DNA from 2 places in the Exiguobacterium sp. EA-TM-5 genome. Region 1 is predicted to be linked to the other one. Evidence: riboswitches for the same ligand, from Rfam matches in the RefSeq annotation. Region 1 holds a riboswitch; the other holds the start of a gene.
The links. A riboswitch is a leader RNA that binds a small molecule or an ion and turns the genes downstream of it on or off. The one in region 1 is predicted to bind S-adenosylmethionine.

Region 1 (5,517 bases):
CGCGGAGTCCATGCCTACGTTAAAACAGCTGATCTCGGTAGTGGAAAAGTCTATGCATCAACCGGGACACGATACGCGAAACGCAACTTGTCCGTCTATACTTCTGCTTCGACGAAGAGCAAAATTATGTATTCTGTTAAACGGGCTGATAAACTAACGATTTACGGAACGAGTGGCAGTTATACGCGACTAAAAAAAGGCTCGATCTACGGTTACGTCAAGACGAGTGATCTCGTCACGAAAAAACCAGATCTGTATGACGTCACCGGTCAACGTTACGTGACAGAGGACGACGTCGTCATTCGGTCACAGGCAAAACTGTCGGGTAAAAAAATCGGCACGTTGAAAAAAGGAAAATCGATCACCATCTATGGAAAAAGCGGTTATTTTACACGTGTCAAATATAACAATATCTTTGGTTTCGTCGATTCGAGTCGGATTGGACTAAATAAACCAAAAGCAAAAGCGAAAAAAGGGACGACGTTTTATGTGCATTTGGACCAGACTCCCCTCTTCTCCGCTGACGTCGCTTACAGTCGTCCCGCTGCCTACTTAAAAAAAGGAACAAAGCTGATTGGTCTGAAATCAATTGATGATGATTTTTGGCAGGTCCGTTTAGCAAGTGGACAAACCGGCTATGTCCTCAACCCTTATATCAGTACGAGTAAACCCGATATGCGTTTGACACAAAAATCAGTCAACCGAACAAAAATCTATACCGTCAAACAGACGACTTCCTTCTTTACGAGTCCGACAAGTCCAAAAGGCAGCGGACTCGTTGAACAAGGCAAACGCGTTTATCCGCGTCACCGAGTCGGAAACTTCTACGTCATTCAGTCAGGCTGGACACCTGTTTATCTTCCGGTATCCGCTGTGACGATTACGTCCGATAAACGAGTCGTCAAAAAGAATAATACACGTGGTGAAAAATTGATCCAAGCAGCTGTCCAGCATATCGGCACACCATACACATGGGGTTCACAAGATGCCGTGAACGGTGGTTTTGACTGTTCCGGTTTGATTCACTACGCGACAAACAAGGCTGGAAAATATGGTGGTCGGACGAATGTTCGCGGCTACTGGTACGGTGCGTTCTTCACTAACCGCCGGACGAGCATCTCAAGTGGTAAACGCTCAGATATCGTCTTCTTCCAAAACACCTATACAGACGGTCCTTCGCATATCGGAATCATGCTCGATAGCGAACATTTCATCCATGCAGGTGGTTCGCAGCTTCAAATCAACTCGATTTATGAACCACGTTGGCAGGAGCACTTCCTCGGCTTTAAATCAATGTAAGACAAAAAGAGACGAATCCGTCGATTTCGACGGGTTCGTCTCTTCTTATCGCAAAACGTCAGAATGTCATCTCGACGTATTTCGTCACTTGTCGATCCATCAAGTATAATTCAATCTGTTCACGGTATGCTTTATAGTGGTCGGATGCGATATGCGCTTCGAGCGCCTCTTCGTCACGATACACTTCATACAACATGAACTGATGCTCATCCTCGATTGATTGATGCAAGGAATAGCGCAAGCACCCTTCTTCTTTTTGTGCGGCATGATAAACCGTTTCTAGAATCGGGAAGACTTGATCCGCGAGACCTGCTTTGATCGTAAGTACAGCGTTAACGACGATTTCTCCCATGTTTTATGATCCCCTTTCGTGATTACCTGTATCTGTACCCCTTTTCACGAAAAGACACACGTCAAAGGAGCTTGAAGATGCAAACTCAACTTTTTGAAGCACTTGAACAATTCGAACCAACAATGATCGCGTTACGCCGTGATTTCCACCGGCATCCGGAACTTTCTTTTCAGGAAGTCCGCACACCAGAGCGGATTGCCGCCTTTTACGCAGAATGTGGCATTCCTCATCAAACAGCCGTCGGAGGTCGTGGGGTCGTCGCGACGATCGAAGGCAAACAACCTGGTCCGACGATTGCTATCCGCGCCGATTTTGACGCCTTACCCCTTCAAGAAGAGACGACACTCGCTTTCCGGTCAATTCATCCTGGTGTCATGCATGCTTGTGGACACGATGGTCATACAGCAATGGTGATGGCTCTTGCTGCTACCCTTTATCCGTTACGTGCTCAATTGCAAGGAACGATTCGAATCATCCACCAGCATGGTGAAGAGGTCTTCCCTGGTGGCGCAATCCAAATGATTGAAGCTGGCGTCCTCGAAGGGGTCGATGCGATTTTTGCGACACATCTTGAAAATGATTTACCCGTTGGCACGATTGGTTTTCGGGAAGGACATACACTATGTGCCATCGACGAATTCGAAATCATCGTCCACGGTCAAGGTGGGCATGCCCAAGCACCGCACAAAACAAAAGATGCGCTCGTCGCCGGTGCGCAGCTTGTTTGTAACTTACAACACCTCGTCAGCCGACGGGTCGATCCGTTTGAGCCTGCTGTTCTCGCAATTGGTTCTTTCCATGCAGGAACGGCTCCAAATATCGTCACGGGTGAGGCACGCATCGTCGGCGAAATCCGCACGTTCAACGAGACACTGCGGCATCAGCTTCGACAAGAAGTCGATCTTGTCGCTAAAACGACGTGTGCTGGCATCGGTGCTTCGTATTCGATTGACTTCACGACGGGTTACCCGGCGCTTTGGAATCACCCGGACGAGACAAAACTCGTCCAAGAGGCCGCTTCTTTCTTACCGGAAGCATCTGTTCGAGCACTCACACCGATGATGGCGGCAGACGACTTCGCACATTATCTAACGCATGTCCCGGGAAGTTACTTCTTTACCGGCTCCGGATATACGGACGGTCGCGTCAATTATCCACAACATCATCCGCAGTACGAGATTAACGAACAGGCGTTACTGATTGGTGCAAAAACACTCGGAGCGACCGTTTTACGTGCCTTGAATCCTAAGGATTGACTTTATTTCTTATGAAATGGTATCATCACAACAATGATAACGAATGACATCAACTTCATATACCCTTATCAAGAGTGGACCGAGAGATCTGGATCGATGACGTCCCAGCAACCTGCGCATAGCAAGGTGCTACGACCAGCAAAGCGAAAGCTTTGGTTGATAAAAAGCGGCGACTCCTTTTGCAACCAAGCGAAGGAGTCGTTTTCGTTTTCTCGCTGTCAGACATACAATGGGGATTTCCCACGGAGAGGAAGAGACAGATGGAAAAAGCAACATTTGCAGGTGGATGTTTTTGGTGCATGGTGACACCATTTGAAGAATTACCAGGAATCGAGGGAATCGTATCAGGTTACATGGGCGGACACGTCGATAACCCGACATACGAGCAAGTAAAAACAGGAACGACAGGACATCTTGAAGTCGTTCAAATCACGTTTGATCCGAGCCTGTTCCCGTACGAGCGTTTACTTGAACTCTACTGGCCACAAACGGATCCGACGGATGCAGAAGGTCAATTCCAAGATCGCGGCACGCAGTACGCGCCAGCAATCTTCTATCATACGGATGCGCAGCATGAAGCAGCAATCGCTTCTCGTGACGCTCTTGCCGCAAGTAATCGTTTTAAACAACCAATCGTAACGCGGATCGATGCCGCTTCTGAATTTTATCCAGCGGAAGAGTACCACCAAGACTTCCATAAGAAAAATCCAGAACACTACAAAAAAGATCGTGCTGCCTCTGGTCGTGATGCCTTCATTGAACAGGAATGGAAAGATACGACGACGGTTTAATCGTCTCGAACCGAAGAAACAGCTGAAACTGACTTCAAACATTTCGCTTGTTCTCACACCTACTTTTATAGGATGGGAATCAGCGAGTATGTCAATGGAGTCAGTTTTTGTGTTCAGAGAAACCTTTACATAAATTTGTAATCGTTTACAAAAAGGGCATTTTGTTTTACGGTTAATAAAAGTTAACCGGTTAAAAAGGAGATGATTGGATGGAACAAAAAGCGATTCATATATTAGAAAGCTATGAACAGTTAAAGGTGATCAGCGATCCGTTACGAACAAAAATCCTCATGTTTCTCGTCGAACAGCCACATACGGTACACCAGTTAGCTCATTTACTGACATTATCACGCGCAAAAGTGCTCTATCACGTGCGGGAACTTGAAAAGCATGATTTGATTCGCCTCGTTCGAACAGAAGAACAAGGTGGCAATCTATTGAAATACTATCAAGCGATCGCTCGAGGATACATTCCTGCTGATCATCTTCTGAACTTCGTCGAGACGAAAGAGGCAACCCGACAATCGTATCTTGAGGTACTGGACCGGGCAAAAACACGCGTCCTCACCGCTCCGACAACTGCTTTTTCTCCCGTGTCTTCAAACGTCGAAGACTGGATGAGCTTATCGCTCCAAAAAGAACTTACGATGTCTGAAGCCGACTTTCAACGCTTTGCTACAAAGTATCGTGCTTTATTAGAAGCGTTTACACAATCTCCACCTGACGAAAAAGATCGAAAACACTTTTACATCATGACGACCGCCTTTGCGATTGATAAACCACTGTTTGAGAACGACGACGTCTAATCTGGAGGTATATGATGCTACATGTTGAAATGAATACGGAACAATCCCTATTTAAAAATCGCGCCTTTTTGTTTTTATGGGGATCCGGCATGTGCTCCGCCTTTTCCCTCTCAACCTATCTGTTTGTTGAACAATGGTATGTCATCCATACGTTAAACCAGGCATCCTTTCTCGGACTCGTCCTAATGGCTACCTTGTTACCTCGTATTTTTTTGATGTTGTTCGGTGGCGTTTTATCTGATCGCTATAAACGTTCGACGATCATGCGCATCTCAAGTAGTCTGCGGATCAGTTTTATTCTTTGTCTTCTCATGTTACTTCATACCGATCAGCTTACATTGCTAACAATCTTAGGATTCGCCTTTTTATTCGGCAGTGTAGATGCATTTTATTCACCCGCGAATGCTTCTTTACTGCCTACACTTGTTCCAAACGAACAACTTACTAAAGCTAACTCCTTGATTCAAACATCAAATCAAATCGCGCTCTTTTCAGGTCCAATTCTTGGCGGAGTCATTCTCAGCTATTCTTCTTACTCACATGTCTTTCTCGTGATTTTCGGGACGCTCTGTCTGACGCTCCTCTTCACGTATGGGATTCGTGAGGCTAAGACTAAGCGAGCACTCCAGCATTCCGCTCTATCTGAACTAAAAGAAGGGCTTCATTACGTTCTATACTTTCAGCAACTCAAGCAGACACTTTTTCTCGTCATCTGCGTCAATTTCTTTTTCTTCGGACCGCTCTTACTCGGAATTCCTCTACTCGTTCATGATGTGCTACAAGGAGACGCGATGGATTTAAGTTATATGCAAGGGGCTTATCAAATGGGAATGCTCGGAGGAGCGGTCTGGAGTGGTTTTGCGCAGACGAAAGTAAATGGGCTTACCTCATCGGTTCGATTGATTGGCGCCTTAGGTCTATTCCTCTGCTTAATTAGTCAAGTTCAACAGATGTGGTTGTACTTAATCATCCTTTTATCACTCGGTGTCCTATCTTCGATCATCAATATTCGA
Region 2 (5,517 bases), 1.1 Mb from region 1:
ATCCGCAACTACTCGGATGATGTCATCGATGTCTCGCCAATGGGATGCCAAACAGGTTTCTACATGGCGATGATGAACTTCGACTCGGTCGAAAAAATGAGCGAACTCGTTGAGAAGACGTTAAATGACGTCCTCGCAGCAGAAGAGATTCCAGCGCAAAACGAAGTCCAATGTGGATTTGCAAGCGCACATGACCTCAAAGGAGCGAAGCACTATGCCGAGAAAATGCTTGCCGGTCGTGATGAATGGGACATCGTCTTCGGATGATCGCGAACAACGTCCGCGACCTCGTCGGAAACACACCACTCTACGAGATCACTTCATTCGATTTGCCTGCTGGTACGCGCATTTTGGCGAAGCTCGAATGGATGAACCCTGGGGGCAGCGTCAAAGACCGCCTTGGCATTCAACTCGTTGATGCAGCAATCGAAAACGGACATGTGACACCAGGCGGTACGATCATCGAGCCGACAGCCGGCAATACCGGCATCGGCTTGGCGCTCGCCGCTAAGAAATACGATCTACAAGTCATTTGTGTCGTTCCAGAAAAATTCAGTCAGGAAAAGCAGACGTTGATGCGGGCACTCGGCGCTACCGTCGTCAACACGCCGACTGAACTTGATATGCAAGGGGCAATTGACCGGGCAAAAGAACTCGGTCAGGAAATTCCGAACAGTTACGTTCCGTTACAATTCGAAAACGAAGAGAATCCAGTCACGTATCAGCGGACACTCGGTCCTGAGCTGATTGCAGACTTACCGCACATCGACTGGTTTGTTGCCGGTTGTGGTTCAGGTGGTACGTTTGCAGGAACAGCGGACTTCTTAAAACAACGTCTCGGCACAAAAGCAGCGATCGTCGAACCGGAAGGCTCCGTTTTAAACGGTGGTCCCGCCGGTCCGCACAAGACAGAAGGCATCGGTACAGCAAAATGGCCAAGTCTCGTGCCGCGTGAGCTCGTTGACGAGATTCATACGATTTCTGACCGCGATGCATTTGACGCGGTCCATACACTTGCCGCTCGTGAAGGACTACTCGTCGGTAGTTCAGCAGGTGCAGCGCTCGTTGCTGTCCTTGATATCGCGAAGCGTCACCCCGGCAGTACGATCGTCACGGTCTTCGCAGACAGTGCCGAACGCTACTTAAGCCAACAAATCTTTGAAAAGGTGGACGAAACTCATGCGTAAGAAGACAGCATTGATTCATGGAGGAACAGGTGTCGACCGGGCAACAGGTGCCGTCACACCACCAATCTATCAAACAAGCACATACAAGCAGGATAAAATCGGTCAACTCAAAGACGGATACGAATACTCACGGACAGCGAACCCAACACGGACGAGCATCGAACGTTTGATTGCGGATCTTGAAGGCGGCGCACGTGGTTTTGCGTTCGGTTCTGGTATGGCAGCAATCCATGCCGTCTTCCATTTGCTTGAGTCTGGTGACCACATCGTCATGACAGATGACGTTTACGGTGGAACGTTCCGCTTGATGCAACGCGTCTTACCGAAGTTCAACATCCAAGTGACATTCGTCGATACGACGGATCTTGCAGCAACGGAAGCAGCGATTCAAGACAACACGAAGATCGTCTATGTCGAAACACCGACGAATCCGTTGTTGAAAGTGACAGACATCGAAGCAATCGCAACGATCGCGAAACGTCACGATCTCAAACTCGTCGTCGATAATACGTTCGCAACACCATACCATCAACAACCACTCGCACTTGGTGCAGACATCGTCTTGCACAGTGCGACGAAATACATCGGCGGACACTCGGACGTCGTCGCTGGTCTTGTCGTCGTCAAAGATGATGCGCTCGGCGAAGAACTGCACTTCATCCAAAACTCGACAGGTGGCGTTCTTGGACCGCAAGACAGTTTCTTGCTCGTCCGTGGTCTTCGTACGCTTGGTATTCGGATGGATGCGATCGAAGAAACAGCCCATGATCTCGTTGCGTTCTTACAAGCACAAGACATCGTCTCGAACATCTTCTACCCAGGACTTGCATCGCACCCTGGACATGACATCCAAGCGAAACAAGCGACTGGATTCGGTGGGATGATCAGCTTTGATGTCGGTTCAGCAGCGAACGCAGAAAAACTCGTCGAGGCAACACACTTCTTCACACTCGCTGAGAGTCTTGGCGCCGTTGAGAGTCTGATTTCCGTTCCTGCACGGATGACGCACGCGTCAATCCCAGCAGAGCGTCGGGCAGAACTCGGGATCACAGATGGTCTCGTTCGGATTTCAGTTGGACTTGAGGATGCGGAAGATTTGAAAGAAGACTTAACACGTGCTTTCACGTTCCTCGAAAAAGTTTCTGAAAAAACTGTTTGACAACAAAAATAACCCCTGCTAATATTCAGAATATATTCTACAAACTTAATACCGAAACTCTTATCGAGAGTGGTGGAGGGACTGGCCCGATGAAACCCGGCAACCGCGGATCTAATCCGAAGTGGTGCTAATTCCAGCAGACAAAAGTCTGGGAGATGAGAGCAAATGGTTTTGTGTACTGAAAAGTGCGCGCGTTTGCTCAAAAACGCGCGCACTTTTTTTATTTAGGAGGGACAGTTGTGATTCGTTTACAAGACGTAGGAAAGATTTATCGCTCAAAGCGCGGAGCGGTCGAAGCCGTTGCGAATGTCGACCTGACAATCGAGCGCGGTGAAATTTTTGGAATAATCGGTTATTCCGGAGCAGGGAAATCGACTCTGATTCGCTTGCTTAATATGCTCGAGGCACCAACGAGTGGTTCGATCCAAATCGACGGTGTTGAAATGACATCACTTAAACCAAAAGAATTACGAGGCGTCCGCAAGAATGTCTCGATGGTTTTTCAGCACTTCAACTTACTCTGGTCACGGACTGTTGAAGAAAATATCATGTTCCCACTCGAACTCGGTGGCTTCCCGAAAGCACGCCGCAAAGAACGAGTCGCGGAGTTGATCCAACTTGTTGGTCTGGATGGACGAGAAGGGGCTTACCCGTCACAGTTATCTGGTGGTCAAAAGCAACGTGTCGGTATCGCTCGAGCACTGGCATCGAACCCAGATGTTCTCTTATGTGATGAGGCAACGAGTGCACTCGATCCAAAAACGACGGACTCGATTCTTGAGTTACTCGTCGACATCAATGAAAAACTGAAACTGACGATCGTCTTGATCACACATGAGATGCACGTCATTCAAAAAATCTGTCACCGGGTCGCCGTCATGGAAGCCGGTAAAATCGTTGAGCAAGGACCGGTCGCAGAAGTCTTCCGTCATCCGAAACAAGCGATGACGAAAGAATTCGTCAAACAGTTGACGTCACCGTCAGAAAACGAGTTGACGTTCGCGAAACTCCGCGAACGGTACCCAACCGGTAAAATCGTTCAGTTGACGTTCGTCGGATCGACAGCGGAAAGCCCGATCCTTGCGGAAGTCATGAAAGATTCACCAGTCCTGTTCAATATCATCGGCGGAAACGTTGGTCAATCACAGGAAGGGGCACTCGGTACACTGTTCATTCAGTTGATCGGGGAAACAGAAGCAACACAAGCGGTCATCACGAAGCTTCAAGCCAGTGATGTTGAAGTGGAGGTGGATCACCGATGATTTCATTCTTTGACAACCTAGACTGGGACATGGTGTGGGAAGCGACAGGTAGCACGATCTATATGACGGCAGTCGCAGGTCTCTCGACATTCGTTCTCGGTCTGATCATTGGTTTACTATTATTTGCAACAAACGAAGAATTGTTATTCAAGAACCGGGCGTTCTATTCGATTTTGAGCTTGATTGTCAACGTCTTCCGTTCGATACCGTTCATCATCTTACTGATCTTATTGATTCCATTTACGAAAGCGATTGTCGGTTCGTTCCTCGGACCAACAGCAGCATTACCGGCATTGATTTTTGGTGCCGCACCATTTTACGGTCGGATGGTTGAACTCGCGTTGCGCGAAGTCGATAAAGGTGTCATCGAGGCAGCGGAATCGATGGGGGCGACGAAGTTCCAAATCATCTATAAAGTCTTAATCCCGGAAGCGTTACCTGCTATTGTTTCGGGAATCACGGTCACACTCGTTGCACTTGTCGGTTACACGGCAATGGCCGGAGTAGTCGGCGGAGGTGGACTGGGGGACATGGCCTTCATCGAAGGATTCCAGCGCTCCCAAAACGATGTCATCGTTATTGCGACACTCTTAATCTTAGCGATCGTCTTCGTCATCCAAATTATTGGTGACTTGTTGATTAAAAAAATCGATAAACGTTAATTCAAATTTTATTCATATTGGAGGAATCATTCATGAAAGTTTGGAAAAAATTCGTAGGTACTGCCGCTGTATCCGTTTTAGCAATCAGCCTTGCTGCATGTGGTGAAAAATCATCAGGATCAGGCAGCGATGACAAGACACTCGTCATTGGTGCATCGAACGTACCGCATGCTGAAATCCTTGAACACGTCAAAAAAGAATACGAAGCAAAAGGCTACAAACTTGAGATTCAAAAATTCCAAGATTACGTGCTTCCGAATAAGGCACTCGCTGAAAAAGAAATCGATGCGAACTACTTCCAGCACGTACCGTACCTCGAGCAACAAGAGAAAGAAAACAAATCGTATAAGTTCGCGAACGCAGGTGGCGTCCACGTTGAACCACTCGGTATCTACTCGAAGAAATACAAGTCACTCGATAAGTTGCCAAACGGTGCAACGATCTTAACGAGCTCAAACGTCGCGGAACGCGGACGTGTCTTGACGTTCCTTCAAAACGAAGGGTTGATCAAACTCAAAGACGGTAAAACGACAGACGCGCAACTCGGTGATATCACAGAGAACCCGAAGAAACTCAAGTTCAAGACGAACATCGAGGCATCGCTTCTTCCGCAAGCTTACAAAAACAATGAAGGCGACGCAGTCCTCATCAACACAAACTATGCGATCGATAACGGTCTGAACCCATTGAAAGATGCGATCGCATCAGAAGATGAGTCGTCACCATACGTCAACATCATCGTTACACGTAATGGCGATGAAAAAGACAAGCGTGTCACAGCACTTCTTGACGTACTACACGAAAAGAAAAACCAAGATTGGATTCTCGACAAGTACAAAGGTGCGGTCGTTCCAGTCAGCAAATAAGTTCACCGAAGCCGGCATCCTTCCTATATAATGGAAGGATGCTTTTCATTTGTCTGAAACAGGGGTTAGGGGGAATCATATGCAACGCATTCGTCAACTGCATCCGTTGACACTCGGGGTCTTGTTCGGGACGTTTTTCTCGCGTCTTGGAACGTTCATCACTATGCCGTTCTTCGCCATCTACATGACGACCGTCTTGAAGTTTGATCCGGTCGATGTCGGCTGGGTCCTCAGTATCTCAGCGATTGCCAGTCTCGTCATGAGTTTCATCGGTGGTACATTGTCGGACCGCTACGGTCGTCGGGCGATGATGCTCACTGGAACGATTGGGTTCGCGATCGTCTTCATTGCGCTCGCCCAAGTCGAGACGTTTTGGGCGTT

Region 2: it holds a riboswitch for S-adenosylmethionine, as region 1 does, so the genes downstream of both, ACV3PA_RS06145 (methionine ABC transporter ATP-binding protein) here and msrA (peptide-methionine (S)-S-oxide reductase MsrA) in region 1, are expected to answer to the same signal.

The regions. Positions count from the first base shown of each region.
Region 1 covers NZ_CM132670.1:38,832-44,348, forward strand. The annotation lists gene ACV3PA_RS00185 (SH3 domain-containing protein) at 1-1,299, shown strand, start outside; gene ACV3PA_RS00190 (putative quinol monooxygenase) at 1,358-1,651, opposite strand; gene ACV3PA_RS00195 (M20 metallopeptidase family protein) at 1,729-2,907, shown strand; SAM riboswitch class I at 2,970-3,073, shown strand; gene msrA (peptide-methionine (S)-S-oxide reductase MsrA) at 3,168-3,698, shown strand; gene ACV3PA_RS00205 (ArsR family transcriptional regulator) at 3,908-4,504, shown strand; gene ACV3PA_RS00210 (MFS transporter) at 4,534-5,517, shown strand, end outside.
Region 2 covers NZ_CM132670.1:1,187,284-1,192,800, forward strand. The annotation lists gene ACV3PA_RS06130 (S-ribosylhomocysteine lyase) at 1-267, shown strand, start outside; gene ACV3PA_RS06135 (PLP-dependent cysteine synthase family protein) at 264-1,187, shown strand; gene ACV3PA_RS06140 (bifunctional cystathionine gamma-lyase/homocysteine desulfhydrase) at 1,180-2,346, shown strand; SAM riboswitch class I at 2,404-2,508, shown strand; gene ACV3PA_RS06145 (methionine ABC transporter ATP-binding protein) at 2,586-3,608, shown strand; gene ACV3PA_RS06150 (methionine ABC transporter permease) at 3,605-4,270, shown strand; gene ACV3PA_RS06155 (MetQ/NlpA family ABC transporter substrate-binding protein) at 4,303-5,136, shown strand; gene ACV3PA_RS06160 (MDR family MFS transporter) at 5,216-5,517, shown strand, end outside.